Regions from separate parts of the Micromonospora sp. 050-3 genome, predicted to be linked through region 2. Evidence: riboswitches for the same ligand, from Rfam matches in the RefSeq annotation. Region 2 holds a riboswitch; each other region holds the start of a gene.
The links. Region 2 has a riboswitch for cobalamin ahead of cobN (cobaltochelatase subunit CobN). Riboswitches for the same ligand answer to the same signal wherever they lie in the genome.
Positions count from the first base shown of each region.

Region 1 (7,006 bases), 810 kb from region 2:
CGACGTCCCGGATCAGCTCTGGGCGGCGTTGTACGACGAAGGGCTGCTCGACGTGCAGCCGTGAGGGCCGGCCGTCACGACCGGGCCGTCTCGATGCTCGCGTCAGCGTCGTCGGGCAACCCCTGCAACGACTCCTCCACACCGATCAGGTGATTGGCCATCCGGGTGCGCGCCCGCTCCGGATCGCGCGCCACGAGGGCCTTCAGGATCGCCACGTGCTCGTCGTGGGTGCGCAGGTCCGCGCCCTCCTCGTGCAGACTCCGCCAGAGCCGGCCACGGATGGTACGCCCGGCGAAGGCTTCGATCAGGCCGACGAGCACAGGATTCTCGGCGTGCACCGCGATGATCCGGTGGAAGGCGATGTCGATCTCCATGATCCGCTCGTGGTCCGGCGATGACTGGCCGACCAGCCGGGCCGCCTCGTCGAGCAGGTCACCCGCCTGGGCCAGGGCCTCGTCGGTGATCCTGGTCGCCGCCAGGCAGGCGGCCTCGCACTCCAACAGACGGCGAACGGTGTGGATGTGCCGGGGGTCGCTTTGACCCTGGAAGTCCACCACGAAACCCATCGGGGCCAGCAGTTGTGGTGCGTCGAGATTGGTGACGTAGGTGCCGTCGCCCTGGCGGATGTTGACGATGCCGAGGATGGACAGCGCCGACATCCCCTCGCGCAGGGAGCCCCGCGAGACACCGAGCCGCTCGGCGAGGTCCTTCTCGATGGGCAACCGGTCCCCGGGCCGGAACTGCCCTTCGAGGATCATCCGCTTGATGCCGTTGACCACTTCGTCAGTGCGAGACATGATCCGTTACCTTTCGGTGCGATCTAGTGAGCACACGGTTGGTAGCCCTGCCCTTCGGCGGGACGGTCCCGGTCTGACCCGCTTGCGCGGCGCCGGGTTGACGCTTCACAGCCACCTGCCCGCTTATGCGGGTCTGACGGTCGGCTTCACGTCCAGCCCCCGGGCCACTCCCGGCGGTTGTTGCCTCGGCCGCAAGCGCGGCCAGGTTTCGCGCGGCGTTCAGATCCCGATCGATGCTTAGCCCGCACGCCTCACACTTGTATTCGCGCTCGGACAGGGCGAGTTTGGTTTTCACCGCGCCGCAACCCGAACATGTCTTGCTTGATGGGTACCATCGGTCGGCGACGATCAGCTGGCTGCTGCTCCACTCGGCCTTGTATGCCAGCTGTCGACGTAGCTCGGCGAAGCTGGCATCGGCGACGTGTCGGGCTAAGCGTTGGTTACGCAGCATCCCCGCGACGTTGAGATCTTCCACCACGATCGTGCCGTGCCCGCGGGCGAGTCGGGTGGTGAGCTTATGCAGGCTGTCGCGGCGCAGGTTCGCCACCCGGGTGTGCGCCCGTCCGAGACGTTTTGCGGCCTGCTGCCAACGGTTCGACGGACGCTGGCCAGTGCGCCGGTCCGGTCCCTGCTTACGCGACATCGCCCGGCCTAATGCCCGCAGCCGGGTCTGCGCGGCATCCAAGTGGCGCGGGTTATCGACCAGTTCGCCAGTGGAGAGGACGGCGAGGTGCTTGATTCCGACATCGACGCCGACCACGGAATCCGGTCGGGCGGCTGGCCGTTCAGCGCGCTCGACCTCGACGGTGAACGAGACGTGCCAACGCCCGCCGCCACGCCGGGCTGTGGCGGACATGATCCGGGCGGTGCCGTTGTCCAAACGCCGGGCGAGCTTGCGGGCGGACTCGTGCAGCTTCAACCGGCCCAGCCTGGGTAGCACCACATGCATCCGGTCGGGCTCAACCCGAATGGCGCCGGTAGTGAAACGCACTGACGCAGTAGCGTGGCGACGTGACTTGAAGCGGGGGAAACCGATCGGGCGGCCAGCCCGCCTGCCGCTGCGAGAATCTGACCAGTTCTTGAGCGCGCGCGCGAGCGCGTCCAGTCCAGTGTTGAAGGCTTCCTTCGAGCACTGCCGCCACCACGGTGCTACATCCTGCTTCGCGGCGTTCCACGCCTTCCGCAACGCGGGCAACGACCAACCCACCGCTGGAGTGAGGGCTTCGTAGGGAACATCGTAGGTGCGTTCGGCGGCTCGCTGATTCATGACCGCTTTCACCCGGGCGAGCGCCCAGTTGTGGGCTACTCGCGCCGCCCCGGCGTGCGCGAGCAGCGTCCGTTCCTGCGCGGGAGTCAGGTCGAGGGCGAACTGGTACGCCTGAACCAACTTCACGACTCGACCTTGGTGGCGGCCTCAACGGCATAGTGGGGAGGCTTCGCCGCCGCGCGGCGTCCGTAGAGGCGGGTGCGCAGCGACGTGAGGATGTCGGTGACGTCCCGGACGAGGTTGTCGTCCATTGCGGCGGGGTTCACCACCAGCAGTCGGCGACCCTGCGCGGCCAGCGCCGCCTCCACATATTCGACCCCGAAGCAAGCGAACCTGTTCCGATGCTCGACCACGACCGTTAACACACTCGGGTCCTGCAGCAGCGCGAGGAACTTCTTGCGATGCCGGTTGAGCCTCGAGCCGGCCTCGGTCCCCACCCGATCCGCGACAAGACGCTGCCCCGCGGCCCCGACGGCGACTCGGGCGCCCGACTGGTCGAGGCCGGGCTCTTGGTCAGCGGAACAGACGCTTGCACCACGAACCGATCGCGGTCCGCGATCGTCGGGGCGAGCGGTTCGCCGACCATGATGAGCCGACCGAGACTGTAGGTGGGAACGGGCAGCGGCCCTGCCCCCGTGCTGCCGTCGTGCGGGGATGGACGAGACACCCTGCGACGCCGCCCATTCCGTCAGGTTCATCTGGTCATCAGCGTTTCAAAGAGCGCCACAGATGCCTGGGGTGTCACCAGCAGTTGCCCCCTAACGGCCGGCGAGGGTGGCCTTCCCACCCGCGATCATGTACGGCTCCGGAGATGACACGGTAGTCGGGTCTGTCGCGCCCCAGTAGTGGCCGTCGGGAAACCGGTAGAGCGCCACCGACTCCTGGCGCATCCGAGTGGAGTAGCCGGGCTGGCTGGGCAGGACGTATCCGCTGCCGGAACCGGTGTCCCGGATGATGCAGGGATCGGTGAAGTGCTCGTGCAGGTGGTCGACGAACTCGGTGACCCGGTTGGTGAGGTCCCCCGAGATCGCGACGTAGTCGAGCACCGACACGTGTTGGACCATCTCGCACAGCCCGACACCGCCGGCGTGCGGGCACACCGGGACGTCGAACTTCGCGGCGAGCAGCAGCACGGCGACGATCTCGTTGATGCTGGCTAACCTGCCGGTGTCGAGTTGGCAGAAGTCGATGGCCTCGGCCTGGAACAGCTGCTTGAACATCACCCGGTTGTGGCAGTGTTCGCCGGTGGCGACGCCGATCGGAGCGACCGCGCGGCGGACGGCCGCGTGGCCCAGGATGTCGTCGGGGCTGGTCGGTTCCTCGATCCACAGTGGCGTGAACTGGGCGAGGGCGGTGACCCAGTCGATGGCCTGACCGACGTCCCACACCTGGTTGGCGTCGATCATCAGGTTGCGATCCGGCCCAAGGATCTCCCGCGCGATCGCGCATCGGCGGATGTCGTCGTCGAGGTTGGCGCCCACCTTGAGCTTGACGTAGCCGTAGCCGGTGTCCACCGCCTCCTGGCACAGCCGGCGCAGCTTGTCGTCGCCGTAGCCGAGCCAGCCCGCGGAGGTGGTGTAGGCGGGGTAGCCGGTGCGGTCGAGCTCGGCGAGGCGGGTGGCCTTCGTGCTCTCCTTGGCCCGCAGGATGGCCAGTGCTTCGTCGCGGGTCAGCGCGTCGGACAGGTAGCGCAGGTCCGCGATGTCGACGAGTTGCTCGGGGGTCATGTCGACGAGCAGCCGCCACAGCGGCTTGTCGGCGACCCGGGCGACCAGGTCCCATGACGCGTTCAACACGGCGGCGAGGGACAGGTGGACGACACCCTTCTCGGGACCGAGCCAGCGCAGCTGCGAGTCGGAGGTGAGGAGGCGGTAGACCGCGCCCATGTCCGCTGCCATCGTCGCCACGTCCAGGCCGACCAGGAGCTGTGCCTGGTGGACTGCCGCTGCCGCGACGATGTCGTTGCCGCGACCGATGGTGAAGGTCAGGCCGTGCCCCGCGAGTGGCGCGCCCACGCCGTCGACGCCGTCGGTGTGCAGGATGACGTAGGCCGCCGAGTAGTCGCCGTCCTTGTTCATGGCGTCTGACCCGTCAGCGGTCAGGGAGGTGGGGAAGCGGACGTCTTCGACGGTGACGGCGGTGATCTGCGGCATGCGCTCCTCGCCCGGCTAGGCTAAAGATCAGATGATCACTGGGAGTATACGGAGGGTCGTCTCGGCGCGTCAACGATGTCGATCACTGCAGGCCCGTAGACATATGATGTTTGGCGGGTCGCGTCGATCCGCGTTGCCGTCCATAGTGCCCTTTGACGGCCGGGTTGGTGACGGTGGTCACCGAGTCGGCGCCGACACGCCCGAGACCGACATGTGGGGTGTGACAACGACTGCGTCCCTATATATGGTGTCGAGCGCAGCTGGTTCGGCCGCTCATCCGGAGCGGTCGAGGCAACAGGGAACCCGGTGGAAATCCGGGACTGTCCCGCAGCGGTGAGTGGGAACGACCGCCGTCATCAGCACTGGGCCACCAATCGGCCTGGGAAGCGACGGCCAGTAGGAGACCGGCGAGCCCGGTCGTGCCCGCGAGTCCGAAGACCTGCCAGCGCGCCGCGTACCCGCACCCGGGTGGGCGGCGGTCCGAGGCCGCGTGGGACGGCTGACGCCACCTGACCCACGCCGGGCTGGCGTGGCGTCCGTCGGTGTCTGTCTCCTCGCGTCCGGGCCACCAGGTCTCGAACTCCGAGGAGCGAGTGGTGACAGTCACCGAGGTAGTCCCGGCCAGCGGCGACGCGGCAGTGCGGCGGGCGCCGATGCAGGTCCGCAAGCGCGACGGCGGCACCGAACCCGTGGACGTGAACAAGATCGTCCGGGCGGTCGAGCGGTGGGCCGACGACCTCACCGACGTCGACCCGATGCGGGTGGCCACCCGCACCATCAGCGGCCTCTACGACGGTGCAACCACCGCCGAACTGGACCGCCTGTCCATCCAGACCGCCGCCGAGATGATCGGTGAGGAGCCGCAGTACTCACGCCTCGCCGCGCGGCTGCTGGCCGGCTACGTCGACAAGGAGGTGCGTCGACAGGGCATCACCTCGTTCAGCGCGGCGATCCGGGCCGGCCACGCCGAGGGCCTGATCGGTGACGACACCGCCGCGTTCGTCGCCGCACACGCCGCGACGCTCGACCACGCCATCGACCCGGACGGCGACCGCCGGTTCGAGTACTTCGGCCTGCGCACTGTGTACGACCGCTACCTGCTGCGCCACCCCACCAGCCGCCTGGTGTTGGAGACCCCGCAGTACTGGCTGCTTCGGGTGGCCTGCGGCCTGTCCCGGACGGCCGACGAGGCTGTCGACTTCTACCGGCTGATGTCCAGCCTGGCCTACCTGCCCAGCTCACCGACCCTGTTCAACTCCGGTACCCGGCACACCCAGATGTCCTCCTGCTACCTGGTCGACTCTCCGCTCGACGAGCTGGACTCGATCTACCAGCGGTACGCCCAGGTCGCCAACCTGTCCAAGTTCGCCGGTGGCATCGGCATCGCGTACTCCCGGGTCCGCTCCCGCGGCGCGCTGATCCGGGGCACGAACGGGCAGTCCAACGGAATCGTGCCGTGGCTGCGCACGCTGGACGCGAGCGTCGCCGCGGTGAACCAGGGTGGCCGGCGCAAGGGCGCGGCCTGCGTCTACCTGGAGCCGTGGCACCCGGACATCGAGGAGTTCCTGCAACTGCGGGACAACACCGGCGAGGACGCCCGCCGCGCCCACAACCTCAACCTGGCCAACTGGATCCCGGACGAGTTCATGCGCCGGGTCGAGGCCGACGAGCTGTGGTCGCTGTTCGACCCGCACGAGGTGCCCGAGCTGCCCGACCTGTGGGGGGAGCGGTTCGACGCCGCGTACCGGGAGGCCGAGGCGCAGGGGCGCTACGTGCGGCAGGTCCCGGCGCGGGAGCTGTACGGGAAAATGATGCGGACCCTCGCCCAGACCGGCAACGGCTGGATGACCTTCAAGGACGCCGCCAACCGGCTCTGCAACCAGACCGCCGAGCCGGGCAACGTGGTGCACCTGTCCAACCTCTGCACCGAGATCGTCGAAGTGTCCAGCGACGCCGAGACCGCGGTGTGCAACCTCGGCTCGGTGAACCTCGCCGCCCACCTCACCGCCGGCGGCATCGACTGGGAGCGGCTGCGCGCCACGGTGCGGACCGCTGTGACCTTCCTCGACCGGGTCATCGACATCAACTACTACCCGACCGCGCAGGCGGCGGCGAGCAACCCCCGCTGGCGGCCGGTCGGGCTCGGGCTGATGGGCCTACAGGACGTCTTCTTCGCGCTGCGGCTGCCGTTCGACTCGCCGGCGGCGCGGGAGCTGTCCACCCGGATCAGCGAGGAGTTGTACCTGACCGCGCTGGAGACCTCCGCCGACCTGGCGCGCGACTTCGGCGCGCACCCGGCGTACCCGCAGACCCGGGCCGCGCGGGGCCAGCTCCAGCCCGACCTGTGGGGTGTCGAGGGTATGCAGACCGCGCGGTGGGACGCGCTGCGCGACCGGGTCGAGGCGTACGGGCTGCGCAACTCGCTGCTGGTGGCGGTCGCGCCGACCGCGACCATCGCCTCGATCGCCGGATGCTACGAGTGCATCGAGCCGCAGGTGTCCAACCTGTTCAAGCGCGAGACCCTGTCAGGCGAGTTCCTCCAGGTCAACACCGCTCTGGTACGCGAGCTGAAGGCCCGCGGTCTGTGGACCGAGCGGATCCGTTCGGCGATCAAGCGGGCGGAGGGGTCGGTGCAGGACATCGCCGAGCTGCCGGCCGGGGTACGGGAGCTGTTCCGCACCGCCTGGGAGCTGCCGCAGCGGGCGCTGATCGACCTGGCCGCCGCCCGCGCCCCGTTCATCGACCAGTCCCAGTCGCTGAACCTGTTCCTGGCCGCGCCGACCATCGGC
Region 1 covers NZ_JAJPVX010000001.1:2,959,295-2,966,300, reverse strand. Annotated here, with positions in the region: gene ACLJOK_RS13655 (aldo/keto reductase) at 1-64, shown strand, start outside; gene ACLJOK_RS13650 (FadR/GntR family transcriptional regulator) at 75-797, opposite strand; gene tnpB (IS607 family element RNA-guided endonuclease TnpB) at 784-2,190, opposite strand; partial or broken gene ACLJOK_RS13640 (IS607 family transposase) at 2,187-2,762, opposite strand; gene ACLJOK_RS13635 (enolase C-terminal domain-like protein) at 2,823-4,217, opposite strand; cobalamin riboswitch at 4,462-4,679, shown strand; gene ACLJOK_RS13630 (ribonucleoside-diphosphate reductase subunit alpha) at 4,871-7,006, shown strand, end outside.
Region 1: it holds a riboswitch for cobalamin, as region 2 does, so the genes downstream of both, ACLJOK_RS13630 (ribonucleoside-diphosphate reductase subunit alpha) here and cobN (cobaltochelatase subunit CobN) in region 2, are expected to answer to the same signal.

Region 2 (7,006 bases):
CTTGGCCCACAGACCCCGGTCGGCGGCCTCCAACAGCCGCTCGGTGATGCCGCGCAGCGCCCACGGATTGGACTGCTCCAGGAACCCCCGAGTGGTCTCGTCGAAGAGGTACGCGGCGGCCAGGTGCTCGTACATCCAGTCGTCGACCACACCGGCGGTGGCGTCGTAGCCGAACAGGTAGTCCACTGTGGCCGCCAGCTCGAACGCGCCCTTGTAGCCGTGCCGGCGCATCGCGGCGATCCACTTCGGGTTGACCACCCGGGCCCGGAACACCCGGCGGGTCTCCTCACCCAGGGTGCGGGTGCGCACGTCGTGCGGCATCGCCGAGTCACCCACGTACGCCTGCGGTGACGTGCCGGTGAGGTGGCGGACCATCGCCACCATTCCGCCGTGGTACTGGAAATAGTCGTCGGAGTCGACGATGTCGTGCTCACGGGTGTCCTGGTTCTTCACCGCCACCGCGATCCGGGCGAACGAGCGCTCCATGTCGGCGCGCGCCTCCCGCCCGTCCAGGCCCCGGCCGTACGCGTAGCCGCCCCACACCGCGTACACCTCGGCCAGGTCGGCGTCGCTGCGCCAGGTCCGGGCGTCGATCAGGGGCAGCAGGCCCGCGCCGTACGCGCCGGGCTTGGAGCCGAAGATCCGGGCGGTTGCCCGCCGCTCGTCGCCGTGCTCGGCGAGGTCGGCGGTGACGTGCGCCCGCAGGTAGTTCTCCTCGTCCGGCTCGTCCAGCGCGGCGACCCGCCGGACGGCGTCGTCGAGCAGCGCCACCACGTGCGGGAACGCGTCGCGGAAGAAGCCGGAGATGCGCACTGTGACGTCGACGCGCGGGCGGCCCAGCTCGGCGGTCGGCACCACCTCGATGCCGGTGACCCGTCGGGACCTGTCGTCCCAGACCGGCCGGCAGCCCAGCAGCGCGAGCACCTCGGCGATGTCGTCACCCTGGGTCCGCATCGCGCTGGTGCCCCAGACGGTCAGCCCCACCGAACGGGGGTACCCGCCGGTGTCGGCGAGGTGCCGGGCCAGCAGCGAGTCGGCGAGGGCCACCCCGACATCCCAGGCATTGCGGCTGGGGATGGCCTTCGGGTCGACGGAGTAGAAGTTGCGGCCGGTGGGCAGCACGTTGACCAGGCCCCGGGTGGGTGAGCCGGACGGGCCGGGCGGCACGAACCTGCCGTCCAGCGCCCCGAGGGTGTTTGTCAGCTCGTCGGTGGTCCGGTCCAGTCGGGGCACCAGCTCGGTGGCGGCGAAGTGCAGCACCGCGGCGACGTCCGGGATCGACTGGCCGGTCACCTCCGCCACCACGGCGTCGACCGCGTCCACGACCCAGTCCAGGGTCTCCATGCCGATGACCAGCCGCCGCGCGAGGGCCTCGATGAGGTCGATCGCGTCGGCGGCGGTGCCGGCCGGCCCGTCCACCACGTCGGTCAGCGCCGCAGGCAGCGCCAGTCGCTGTCCCGGCGACGCGAGCAACTCCTGCTCGTCGAGGGAGTACGCGACAGCGAGGGCCTGTCGCAGGCCGGGCAGGGCGCGGGCGCCGCCCCAGATCTGCGGGGCGCGCAGCACCGCGAGGACGAGGTTGACCCGTGGTTCGCCGGTGGGCGCGTCGGCGAGGATGTGCAGCCCGTCGCGGATCTGCACGTCCTTGACCTCACACAGGTACCCGTCGAGGTGCAGCACGAACTCGTCGAAGTCGTCCGCGTCGGGCATCGCCTCGGCGTGCAGGTCGTGGTGCAGCTCGGCGGCGCGCACGAGGTCCCAGATCTGGGCCCGCACGGTGGGCACCTTGGCCGGGTCGAGGGCCTGCACCGTGGCGTACTCGTCGAGCAGTTGCTCCAGTTTGGCCAGGTCGCCGTAGGTCTCGGCGCGGGCCATCGGCGGGACCAGGTGGTCGACGACCACGGCGTGTGCCCGCCGCTTGGCCTGGGTGCCCTCGCCGGGGTCGTTGACGATGAACGGGTACACCAGCGGCAGGTCGCCGAGGACCGCGTCGGGCGCGCAGTCGGCGGCCAGGCCGAGGCCCTTGCCGGGCAGCCACTCCAGGGTGCCGTGCTTGCCCAGGTGCACCACGGCGTCCGCGCCGAAGCCACCGTCCGCGCCGGGCGCTGTCAACCAGCGGTACGCGGCCAGGTAGTGGTGGCTGGGCGGCAGGTCCGGGTCGTGGTAGATGGCGATCGGGTTCTCCCCGAAGCCACGGGGCGGCTGGATCAGCAGCACCACGTTGCCGAAGCGCAGCCCGGCGAGCACGATGTCGCCACCTTCGGTGTAGAGCTCGCCCGGCGGCTCACCCCAGTGCTCCCGCATCCGCTCGCGCAGCTCGGCCGGGACCTGGTCGAACCAGCGCCGGTACGTCGGCCCCGGTATCCGGGCCTCGGCGGCGGCCAACTGCTCCGGGGTGAGCCACTCCACGTCGTGACCACCGGCGGCGATCAGCGCGTGGATCAGCGCGTCGCCGTCGTCGGGCGGTGGCGCGTCACCCAGGTCGTAGCCGGCCTCGGCCAGCGCGGCGAACAGCCGGACCGCCGAGGCCGGGGTGTCCAACCCGACGGCGTTACCGACCCGGGAGTGCTTGGTGGGGTACGAGCTGAGCACCACTGCGACCCGCTTGTCGGCGTGCGGCACGTACCGCAGCCGGGCATGGCGCACCGCGATCCCGGCGACCCGGGCAGCCCGCTCGGGGTCGGCGGCGTAGACCGATAGCCCGTCGGCGTCGATCTGCTTGAACGAGAACGGCACTGTGACGATCCGGCCGTCGAACTCGGGGATGGCCACCTGCATGGCGGCGTCCAGCGGGGACATCCCGGCGTCGCTGTCGGCCCACTGCGCGCGGGTACTGGTGAGGCAGAGCGCCTGGATGACCGGCACGTCCAGGGCGGCCAGGGCGCCGACGTCCCAGGCGTCCTCGTCGCCGCCACCGGAGGCGTCCGCGGCGACCGCTCCGCCGGCCGCGAGCACGGTGACCAGCAGCGCGTCACAGCGGGCGAAGAGCCCGAGTGGGCCGGCGCCCGTGGTCAGTCCGCGCAGCGAGCCGCAGAAGATCGGCAGCGGGTTGCCGCCGGCTTTGTGGACCGCGTCCGCGAGGACGTCGACGAAGTCGGTGTTGCCGGCGAGGGCGTGCGCCCGGTAGAAGACGATTCCCACTGTGGGCCGGTCCGGGTCGGCGGGGTGTTCGCCGTGCACGCCGTACGCCGGGGTGGGCGTGGGTGCGGCGAACCCCTCGCCGGTGAGCAGCACCGTGTCGGAGAGGAACCGGGCCAACTGCCCCAGGTTGTCCGGGCCGCCCTCCACCAGGTACGCCAGCGCCTGGGTGACGACCCCGGACGGCACTGTGGAGATGGCCATCAGCTCCGCGTCGGGCAGCGCCTCGCCGCCGAGCACCACCGTCGGCACGCCGGTGGCGAGCACCGCGGCGAGGCCGTCCGGCCACGCCTGCCGACCGCCGAGCAGGCGTACGACGACGAGGGCGACCCCGTCGAGCAGGGCGGGCACCTCCTCGGCGGTGACCCGGGCGGGGTTGGCCAACCGGTAGTCGACGCCGCTGGCGCGGGCGGCCAGCAGGTCGGTGTCGGCGGTGGACAGCAGCAGGATGCGCACGGCAGGCTCCGGAGAGTGACGCCCTGGGCCCTCACGGGGGCACACCGGGGCGATGCGGATGGGTACGGCGTCAGCCGGTACGACGGCCCACGCGAACGGCGCACCGACGCGGGCGTCGGGGCCGGTCAGCGCCGGGCGATCAGCTCAGCGGTGCCGGTGGCCGGTGTCCTGGGAGCGCAGCGCCTGGAGCGCAATACGACGATGATCGTCGATGAATGAGACGCCGTGCGTCATCGGGTCCTCCTCGGGTGTCCACGCCCTGGGGTACGTCCCGACGGCCGAAGTATCCTGGCTTCCGGATCGACGCTCTCCCCCGGCCTTCCAACCGCAGACACACGGCCGTGACTCACGAGGGGGGATCGCTCCCCGGTGACAGTGGCGGGACCGCGTCGGAATCGCACCGACTTCCTTCACTGCCGTCAGGCCGCGAATGCTGCCACACCGCCGCGCCGCCGGTCAACGCGGACCCCACCGCCTAGCGGCCACGCTCACCACATTGACCTGCGGAGATATCGGCGTGCGGGGTTGCCTCTGGCCGCTACGACGGGCTGTTGAGCTCGGTGGTCGGTGGAGTGGCCCCCTGGCGGGCAGTGTCTGTCGGCCTGACCTACTGCGCGGCGCGCAACACCGCCGCGATCTGGACGGTATCCAGGTCGACGATCCCACACAACGTTCGCCGCGGCTGTGGATTGGAACGAGTGGAGAGCCCAACCGTGTGAATGGCCTCTTCGATCTTGTCCTCGGCGTCGGCCACGCGCCCTGCCTCGACGTGTCGGTTCTGAACCTCGCCATATGATCCGCCGTGATCAGGTTCGGCCTTGGTTCGATTGTGCCAAGTCACTGGCTTTCTGGGCTGTCGGCCGGCCATACCGCTTCCAGGCCGTGGTCGGTGGCGTACAACAGGTACGGCCGCAACTCGGGGGCGTGTTCCAGGCCGCGGCGCAGCGCGTACAGACGAGCTGACCTCGCCGCCAGGAACGGCTGGACGGCGAGCAGGCCCCTGAGATCCCCGAACCGCCAATCCACACCCAGCAGCTTCCTCGCCCGTACCAGCAGCTGAACTGCGTCGACCGGAACCTTGTCCAGGTAGACGTCGGCGGTTGGCGGCAGGTCCGGCTGCGGGTCGGCGGGCAGGGCGATACCGGAACGCAGCCACACCTCGAACACGGGGGCAACAACAGCGAGGTCGACTTCGCCGAGACCGCCCAGGTCGGTCCAGAACACCGGGCCCCCGCTACCGTCGCACCTGAGAAAGAATCCCCGATCGCCTTCTTGGCCGATCATGAGGTAGCCCGTGAGCCACTCACCGATCCCGTAGGTCGTGTTGCGCTCCAGCAGGGATTCCCGGCAGTACATCACCACCCCATCGGCGACGACGTCGTCAGTGACCGACGCCAACCACCGCTGGTAGGCGGCATCAGTCCGGGAAACAAGCCGCTCGACCATCTCCACCGCGGCCCCCTGCCTGTCGTCACCAACGCGGGCACGCCTGCGCCCGCACCGGCTGGCCTCAACCCGACACCCCAGCAGCCAACACCGTAGTCAGACCCGCACCACAGGGAGTCATCCCCCGTCATGATCTGCTGTCGGTCGAGTCTCAGCGGGCGTGGCGTTCCGGGTGGGCCCGGCTCCAGGTCCGCATCCGTTCCGGGTAGCCGGTACGCGCCGCCTCGTACAGCGGCACCGCGTGCTTGCGGGCGATGGCCCCGGCCGCGCGGGGCGTTCCGGTACGACGACGGATCCACTCGCCGTCGTGGGCGATCGCCATCACTGTGGTGTCCGTCGCGGTCGTTTCCGGTTCCAGGTAGAACTCCACCCCGCGCCGGGTGGCCACGAACGCCTCCAGCGCCGCGAGGTCGTCGCGGGTCGCCTCCCGGTCCAGCTTCGTCGGGGTCGCCTCGGCACCCCGTGACCGCCGATTGAACCAGCTCATGCCCCGCCCCTCTCCTCGACGCCCCTCCAGTGCAGCACCGATTCCTGGCAATACGCTGCACGCCGGATGGGAGAGAGCTGACCCGCGTCGGGATCCGGATGGAACCCGCGGCGGGCGGGCGGTGTCATGAGTGTGATCCAACGGAGGCTCCCCTGGACGACGAGGCACTCGTCACCCGTGCTCGGGCAGGTGACCTGGAGGCGTACAACCTCCTGGTCGCCCGGCACACCGCGTCCGCGTACCGGACCGCGGTGCTGCTCGGCGCCGGCTCGGACTCCGAGGACGTCATCCAGGAGGCGTTTGTGAAGGCGTACCGGAAGCTGTCCCGTTACCGGGGTGACGCGTCCTTCCGGTCGTGGCTGCTCGCGATCGTCGCGAACGAGACCCGCAACCTGCACCGCTCCCGGGGCCGGCGCGACGGGCTCGTCCTACGGGCCGCGGCAGCGGACCCGACGTCCGAGATCGCCGAGGACGACGCGGTCGGCGCGGTCCTCGCCGGGGAGCGCCGGGCGTCGCTGGTGCAGGCGCTGCGGCAACTGCCGGTACGGGACCGCGAGGTGATCGTCTGCCGGTTCTTCCTCGATCTCACCGAGGAGGAGACAGTCGCGGCTCTGGGCTGGCCCCGGGGCACTGTGAAATCGCGCACGTCCCGGGCTCTGGCGAAGCTTCGCGGCCTGCTCGACGGTGCGGAGGTCGGGCATGGATGACCTCGAACGGGAACTGCGCGACCTGTCCGCCTGGCTGGACACCCCCGATCCGCCCGACGTGACCGCCCGCGTCCGCGTACGACTCGGCACGCCCGCGCCCCGGCGGCGCCGGTGGCGGTCGCTCGCCGCAGCGGCGCTCGTCGCCCTGCTGGTGGCGCTGTTGCCGCCGACGCGGACCGCCATCGCCGACGTCGTCACGGGGCTGCTGCGCTTCGCCGGGGTCAGCATCGCCACCTCACCCGCCCCGATGCCGACGCCGCCCGGCGGCACCACGTCGCCGTTGCCCGGGCAGCGGGCCGTCGCCCTGGACGAGGCGCAACGGGCGGTGCGGTTTCCGATCCGACTGCCGGCGATGCTGGGCCCGCCCGAGCAGGTACTGGTCGCCGACCCGGACGCCACGGGCCGGTACCGGGTGGCGACGCTGCTCTACGACGGGGGCGCGCTGCGCGTCGACGCGTTCGACGGTCACCTCGACCTGGCCTTCCACAAGGAGGTCACCCCGCCGGGCGCGAACTGGGTCCAGGTCAACGGCGACTTCGCCGTCTGGGTCGACGGCCCACACGCGCTGTCCTACGTGGACCGGGCGGGCGAGATCCGCAGGGAGACCGCCCGGCTGGCCGGCTCGACCCTGATCTGGCAGGACAACGACGTGAGCTACCGGCTTGAGGGGACCCTCACCAGGACCGAGGCGATCGAGATCGCGCGCTCACTGGGCTAGTACGCGTTCGGGTCCCAATCTGCGAGCTGCTCCATCGGCTGGACGTCGCCGGTG
Region 2 covers NZ_JAJPVX010000001.1:2,146,319-2,153,324, reverse strand. Annotated here, with positions in the region: gene cobN (cobaltochelatase subunit CobN) at 1-3,594, opposite strand, end outside; cobalamin riboswitch at 3,876-4,005, opposite strand; gene ACLJOK_RS09675 (hypothetical protein) at 4,202-4,348, opposite strand; gene ACLJOK_RS09670 (hypothetical protein) at 4,432-5,046, opposite strand; gene ACLJOK_RS09665 (hypothetical protein) at 5,192-5,527, opposite strand; gene ACLJOK_RS09660 (RNA polymerase sigma factor) at 5,626-6,234, shown strand; gene ACLJOK_RS09655 (hypothetical protein) at 6,227-6,952, shown strand; gene ACLJOK_RS09650 (maleylpyruvate isomerase family mycothiol-dependent enzyme) at 6,949-7,006, opposite strand, start outside.

Region 3 (7,006 bases), 690 kb from region 2:
CGTACGTCGCCGTCACGATGCGCCGGCGGGGCGACATCGGCCGAGCCGCTGGGCTGGCGCATGCCTCCGGTGCGGTCGCCTCCGCGCTGCTGCTGTCGTCGGCGGCCGTTCAATGGATCATGTCTCGTCCCGGCAGCGGATCGGATCTGCGGGTCTTCCGGTTCGCCATGGACCTCGCCTTCATGACCGGCGGTCCCTTGCACATCGTGACGCTCGGCCTCTTCGTCGGCGCCGCCTCCGCCGCCATGCTGCAGACCAGGGCGCTGCCGAGCTGGCTCGGAAGGCTGGGGATCGGCATCGCGACGCTGTGCGTACTCGCGATCTTCTCGCTGCTGGCCTCCGCGGCGTCGGTCTTCATCCCGGCCGGAAGGTTCATCGGCTTCATCTGGTTCGCCGCCGCCAGCGTCCTGCTGGCACGACGCGGCCGACTCGCACCCGATCCGGTCGACCTGGCGAGCACGCGATGAGCGGACGAGCTCCTACCGCCCTGCTCGTCACGGCCCTGTTAGTGACCATGACTCTCACGCCAGGCAGCAGCGCAGCGGGCGCGTCGGTGGCGCCATCGGAGGCATCCACGGGTCCGGCGTGGGTCTCTGGGCCGAGCCCATTCGGCGCCTGCCCTTCGGCCGCTCTTGACGATCTCCTACCCGCCGGCGCGCTCGAACCGACCGTCGCCGCCAACCCCCTGAAACGTCAGCAGCTGGTGTCGGTGTGGACACAGGACCGGTTCAGAGGACTGGTCGCTGGGGTGAGCGCCGACGGCGGCCACAGTTGGCGGCGGGTGCTGATTCCGGGGACGAGCCGATGCACGGGCGGGACCTTCGACTACGTCGATGACGTGTGGCTGTCATTCGGCCCAACCGGCATGCTGCATCTGTCGGCGCATGTGTTCGACGCACCCGAGACCACACCCAGCGGACTCATCACGGCCCGATCCCTCGACGGCGGTCTTACCTGGAGTAAACCGGCCCTCGTGGTGGCGGAGCGCGATCCGGACGGCGGGACGTACGTCGGTGGGGCGATCGCGGCTGATCCGGAGGACCCTGCACGCGTCTACACGGTCGTACCGAAGATCATGGAACCCGACCAGGATGGCGAGCCGTTCCGCGGAGCGGTGGTCTTCGCCGCCAGCGGTGATGCCGGACGCACCTGGCGGGCGCGGCAGATTTATGAGCCGGGGGAGAACCGGCTGACCACCGGACACCAGATCGTGGTGCTCCCCAACGGGACCCTTGTCGACTCCTTCACCCTGTTCGACCTCACCGGCGAGCGGCCCACCCGGCACGTTGCCGTGATGCGGTCGCAGGACCGTGGCGCCACCTGGTCACCTCCCCACCTGGTAGCCGAGATGCGGTCGGCCGGCGTCAGCGATCCGCAGTCGCCGGGGGACCAGGTCTCCAGCGGCAGCGCCGCGCTCATCGACGCGGCGGTCGATCCGGCCAGCGGGCGGATCTACCTGGTCTGGCAGGACGCCCGCTTCAGCGGCGGGCAGGCGGACGCAATCGCACTGTCCGTGTCGGACGACAGCGGGCGCCACTGGTCCACGCCGGTAAAGGTCAACCGCAGCCCGACGTACGTCCCGATCGGCAACCAACAGGCATTCACCGCATCGGTTGCAGTCGCCGCCGACCATACCGTCGCGGTCGACTACTCCGATTTTCGTCACGACGACCCCGCCGGGGCGCTATGGACCGATCGTTGGCTGGTGACCTGTCGCCCGACACCCAAGCTTGATTGCGCGACCGGGGTTGGGTTCGACACCGAGGTAAGACTCACCAACGAGCCATTCGACATGCGGCATGCCCCCTTCCTGAATGAAGTCGGCCCCCCGGGCTTTTTCCTCGGCGACTACGCCGGCCTGACCAGCGCCGGACCACACGACTTCGTCGCCACGTTCTCCCAACCCGACCCGGTGGCGTCCCCGCGCGTCGCCGCCGTACGGGTCCGGGACGCCAACCGATAGCCGCGTTGTGGCTGGCCGTGGGCCGGGCGGGACCGGAAACCGGTCCGGTCCGGCCCTACCGGTTGATGCCCGGCCCGGGCCGCTGGCCGAGGGCACTAGTACTGCAACGGCAGTAGGCGAATCGAGTTCGGCTCGCGTTCGTTGGTCTGCCTGTGACCGACGTTGATGTCGATCAGTGGCATGGGGAGTTGGACCGGTTGCATGCTCGGATCGGGCCTCGGTTTCGCCGCTCGGAGCCGCGGCGGCGGGCGCGGCAGTACCTGTGCGGGCTGGTCTCCGGCCTGGGCCGTAAGAACGGCTGGACCCTCGCGGAGCAGGCCGGGGACGTGTCGCCGGACGGGATGCAAAGGTTGTTGCGGTGGGCGGACTGGGACATCGACGCGGTCCGTGACGACGTGCGGAACTACGTGGTCGAGCACCTCGGCGACCCGGCCGCAGTGCTGATCGTGGACGACACCGGGTTCCTGAAGAAGGGCACCCGGTCGGCCGGGGTGCAGCGCCAGTACTCCGGCACCGCCGGGCGGACGGAGAACTGCCAGGTCGGGACGTTCCTGGCCTACCGCTCCGCGAAAGGCCACGCACTGATCGACCGGCAGCTCTACCTTCCGGCGTCGTGGACCGATGACCGGGACCGGTGCCGAGCGGCGGGGATCCCGGACGAGGTGCAGTTCGCCACGAAGGTCCAGATGGCCCGGAAGATGCTGGCCCGCGCCTTCGATGCCGGGGTGCCGGTCGGGTGGGTGACGATGGACGAGGCCTACGGGCAGTCGAAATCCCTGCGGGTCTGGTTGGAACAGCGGGATGTGGGTTATGTGGTCGCGACCCGCCGCAACGACGACATGATCACCACCAACATGGGCACCGCCCGCGCCGACCCGTTGCAGTACTAGAGACTGCGGAGCCTTGGTCCTGGGCTGCCGTCCTGGCTCAAGTGTTACGGCGAGGCAAGATAGCGCCCGAACGCTTCCTGCCCGTCAGGGATGAAGCGCCGATGCTGAACGGCTTGCCGCAGCTCGCCCTTTGTCATCCAGCCGAGCCAGGCCACCTCCTGGGGTCAGGATCTACCTCGCCGGTGATGACGGCCTCATGAACGCCGAGCCAGTACGGGCCGACCTCGCCTTGACATAGGAACTTGAACATGAAGCGCACCGCCACGTGGACGCCCAGCTCCTCGGCCAACTCCCGAGCAGCGGCCGCCTGATACGACTCACCGACATCCACGGCCCCGCCGAAGCTCACCTCGTAGTAGCCGGGGAATCTGGACAGGCCCTCAGCGCGCCGATACACCAGAACCCGGCCCTGCTGATCTCGGCAAATGGTCGTCGCGATGCGGTGCAGCCAGCCGCGACGGACGGCCTCGCCTCGGTCCACCACTCCCAGCACCCGGTCCTGATCATCGACCCGCTCCACGAGCTCATTCACAACGCACACAATCCCAGATTCGGGTCGTAGTGCGGGCCGCAGGATATTGGGAAGCGACCGCGTCGCTGGGAGCCGATGGGCTGGATGCGGGCGGGCAGCCCTTAGACCGCTTGCGCCATCCCATCTGCCGTCGACCCGCCATCCTGGGGAGCGGGCCGCCGCCCGGCCCGCAACGTCAAGACCACCTTGACGCACGGTCGAACGTTGGCGGGTCAGGCGGCGGTCTGCTCGGCTTGCCCGGGTCGCCGGCTGGCGGGATGGCCCGCGCAACCACCCACAGACCGCAATTCGCCGACGGTGTTGCAACCCGCGTCAGTCGTCTTCGGCGCCGTCGAGCAGCGCGCGTCGCAGCGCCAGTCGGTGCTTCCGGCGGATCTCCGCCTCCCGGTACCGTCGGCGGTCCCCATCGGTCTCCGGTAGCAGCGGCGGCACCGTCCGAGGCTGGCCGTCGTCGTCGATGGCGACCATGACCAGGTGGGCGGTGGCCACGTCGGTGGGTGGCACCGCACGGTCCCACCGGTCGGCGGTCACCTTGACGGCCACCTCCATCGAGCTGCGGCCGGCCCAGGTGATCCGGGCGTCGACGTGCACCACGTCGCCGACCCGCACCGCGCGGAGGAACGCCGTCTCGTCGATGGCGGCGGTCACCGCCGGCCCGTCGGAGTGCCGGGCAGCGACCACACCGGCGACGGAGTCGATGAGGTTGAGGATCCGGCCGCCGTGCACCGTACCCATCAGGTTGGTGTGGTGCTGGTCCATGATCTGCGAAAGGGTCAGGTGCGACGCCGACGGTGCTCGGCCGGCGATGGTGGTGGTGTCGTGCACAGCGGTAGTCCGTCCCTCGGGAAACCACACCACCGGACTGCGGGCACGCGCTGACGAGGACGCCACCGCGTAGACGACGCGGCAGGTCACCCGCTCAGCCCACCCGCGAGGCCGACGGCAGCGCACACGGTTGTGTACGCGGCGCCGGCAGGTCTTCGGACTCGCGGGCCTGACCGGTCGCGCCGGTCCCCTACTGGCCGTCGCTTCCCAGGCCACTGGCCCAGTGCTGATGACGGCGGTCGTTCCCACTCACCGCTGCGGGGCAGCCCCGGATTCTCACCGGGTTCCCTCTTACGACGCCCAGCCGGTCACGACGGGGCGAACCAGCGCCGTCGGCGAGCATAGCTGGCCAGGGAATGTGTCCACCCGGGGCGTCCTGCCGCGGCGACGGATGGCCTGATCGTCAACTTTTGTCATCTGAGGAAGAAGATCGTCACCTCTTGAAAAAAGTCTCGCGAGGGTGAGGATATCCAGATGCGTCGTCTCCCCCAGACTTGCGGGCGGGTGTTCTCGGGCCTCCTCGCGTTCCTCCTCGCCTCGGCGGTCGCCCTCCTCGCGTCCGCCCAACCCGCCGCAGCGCACGGGACCCTCGCCATGTCCACACCGGCGAGCGGCGCAACCGTGCGCGAGTCGTTGACCGAGGTGCGGCTGTTCTTCACCGAGAAGGCCGCCGCCAACGCGTTCTTCACGATCACCGCCCCGGGCGGCACCCGGGTCGACAACGGCTGGTCGTACGGGGAGCCGAAGCCGCTGGACAAGCCGGTGCGCGAGTACTTCCTGGTCAACGGGCAGTTCGAGCCACGGGAATACACGACGGGGTTCCCGGCGGTGGTGTCCGTCGCCCACCTGCCCGCCAAGGGCCAGTACTCGGTGAGCTACCTGTCGGTCGCCTCGGACGGCGACACCGTGCGGGGCACCCAGACCTTCCGCTACGACGGGCCGGTGACGGCAGCGCCGAAGGGGTGGAGCCCGCCGTCGACCCAACCGGACCCGGCGTTGGTGGCCGCCACCGAGCAGCACAACTCCGGGCAGGCCTCGGCGGTGCCGACCACAGCTGACGATCCGTCGACCCCGCCGGCCGCGGCGGCACCGTCGACCGGGTCGACCGAGGAGAGCGGTCCCGGGGCACTGGCCTGGGCCGGCTGGGCGGCGGCGGTCGCGGCGGTCGGGGCGGTGGCCGGGTTCGTCGTCTGGCGTCGCCGATCTGCCGGCACACCCGCCGGCCGGGGCCGTACCTCGGCGGCGAGCTCCGGTCGACGCGGCGGTGGCGCCCGTACCACGAACAGGGCCGGCACTGGCAGGACCGTCGGCGGCAAGGCTGCCGGGGACAAGACCGTCGGGGACAAGACCGTCGGGGGCAAGGCCGGCGCTGGCAAGACCGTCGGGGGCAAGGTCGGCGCGGCAACCGGCGTCGTCGCGCGTACCGCGAGCGACAAGCGGCGGCCCGCCACCGTGCCCGCGGCGCGCAAGGGCAACACGGTCGTCACGGCCCGCACGGGCGTTACTGTCGATCCGACGTCGACCGATCAGGTGACCGAGGCCCACGCCAGCACGGACGGCGAGCTGACGGTCGACCCCGGACCACGGCCCGACACGGACCTCGCCGCCGCGACGCCTGGGTCCCGGTTGAGCAACACCCACCTGGCGCTGCTCGTCGGCGGGCTGGTGCTGGCCCTGCTGGCCGGGTTCGGGTTGGCCCGTATCGGCACCGCCGACGAGAGTCCGGCGACCGGCAATGCACGACCGTCGGCCGGTGGACCGCCCGACTCGGGCCAGGTGGGCTCCGCGACCGACGGGCACCAACACCCGGCCGGTACGGGGCCGCACACGCATCGGGGTGACGACGCGACGGGCGCGACGCTGGCGACCGGGACGACGGTCAGCGCCGGTGGGTACACCCTGCAACCGCTGGAGCGGTCCCAACCCCCTGGTGTACGCGCCGACTACCGGTTCCGCATCGTCGGGACCGACCGGCAGCCGGCAACGACCTTCGCGGTCGTACACGACAAGCCGTTGCACCTGATCGTGGTGGGCCGCGACCTGACCGGCTACCAGCACCTGCACCCGACGATGGCGCCCGACGGCACCTGGAGCGTCCCCCTGACGCTGGCCCGACCCGGCGGCTACCGCGTCTTCGCCGACTTCTCCGTCACCGCGGCCGACGGCAAGCAGCAGCCTCTCGTGCTGGGTGTTGACCACATCGTGCCCGGCGCGCACAGCCCGACCGCGCTGCCGCCAGCGCAGGCGCAGGCGACGGCTGGTCCGTACGCGGTGTCGATGACCGGCACCCCGACGGTGGGGGTGACGGCGCCGATCCACTTCCAGGTCAACGGCGCCGACACGGCCACGCCCGCGCAGTTGGAGCGGTACCTGGGCGCGTACGGGCACCTGGTCGTCGTTCGTGAGGGCGACCTCGGCTACGTGCACGTCCACCCTGAGCAGGAGCTGGTCGACGGGACTGTCAAGTTCTGGCTGACCGCGCCGAGTTCAGGCCGGTACCGAGCCTTCTTCGACTTCCAGGTCGCCGGCACTGTGCACACCGGGGAGTTCACGATCAACGTGCCCTGAGTCCGGAACTTTCTCCCAGCTGCGGCCGACCAACCTCCCAGCAGCAACCATCGGAGGAAGAACACATGCGCACCACCAGCCCGAACGCTTCACGCCGCCGGTCGGCCGCCATCCTCGCCGCCGCGATCCTGACGGTGAGCGCCGCCGGCTGCGGCTCGTCCGACTCCCCGTCGACAGCGCAGGCGGGCCCGTCCGCGTCGGCCTCGGCCAACCCGGACGCTGGTGTGC
Region 3 covers NZ_JAJPVX010000001.1:1,454,761-1,461,766, reverse strand. Annotated here, with positions in the region: gene ACLJOK_RS06710 (hypothetical protein) at 1-467, shown strand, start outside; gene ACLJOK_RS06705 (sialidase family protein) at 464-1,963, shown strand; partial or broken gene ACLJOK_RS06700 (IS701 family transposase) at 2,116-2,844, shown strand; gene ACLJOK_RS06695 (NUDIX domain-containing protein) at 2,987-3,385, opposite strand; gene ACLJOK_RS06690 (acyl-CoA thioesterase) at 3,698-4,144, opposite strand; cobalamin riboswitch at 4,339-4,553, opposite strand; gene ACLJOK_RS06685 (copper resistance protein CopC) at 4,685-6,778, shown strand; gene ACLJOK_RS06680 (copper chaperone PCu(A)C) at 6,844-7,006, shown strand, end outside.
Region 3: it holds a riboswitch for cobalamin, as region 2 does, so the genes downstream of both, ACLJOK_RS06690 (acyl-CoA thioesterase) here and cobN (cobaltochelatase subunit CobN) in region 2, are expected to answer to the same signal.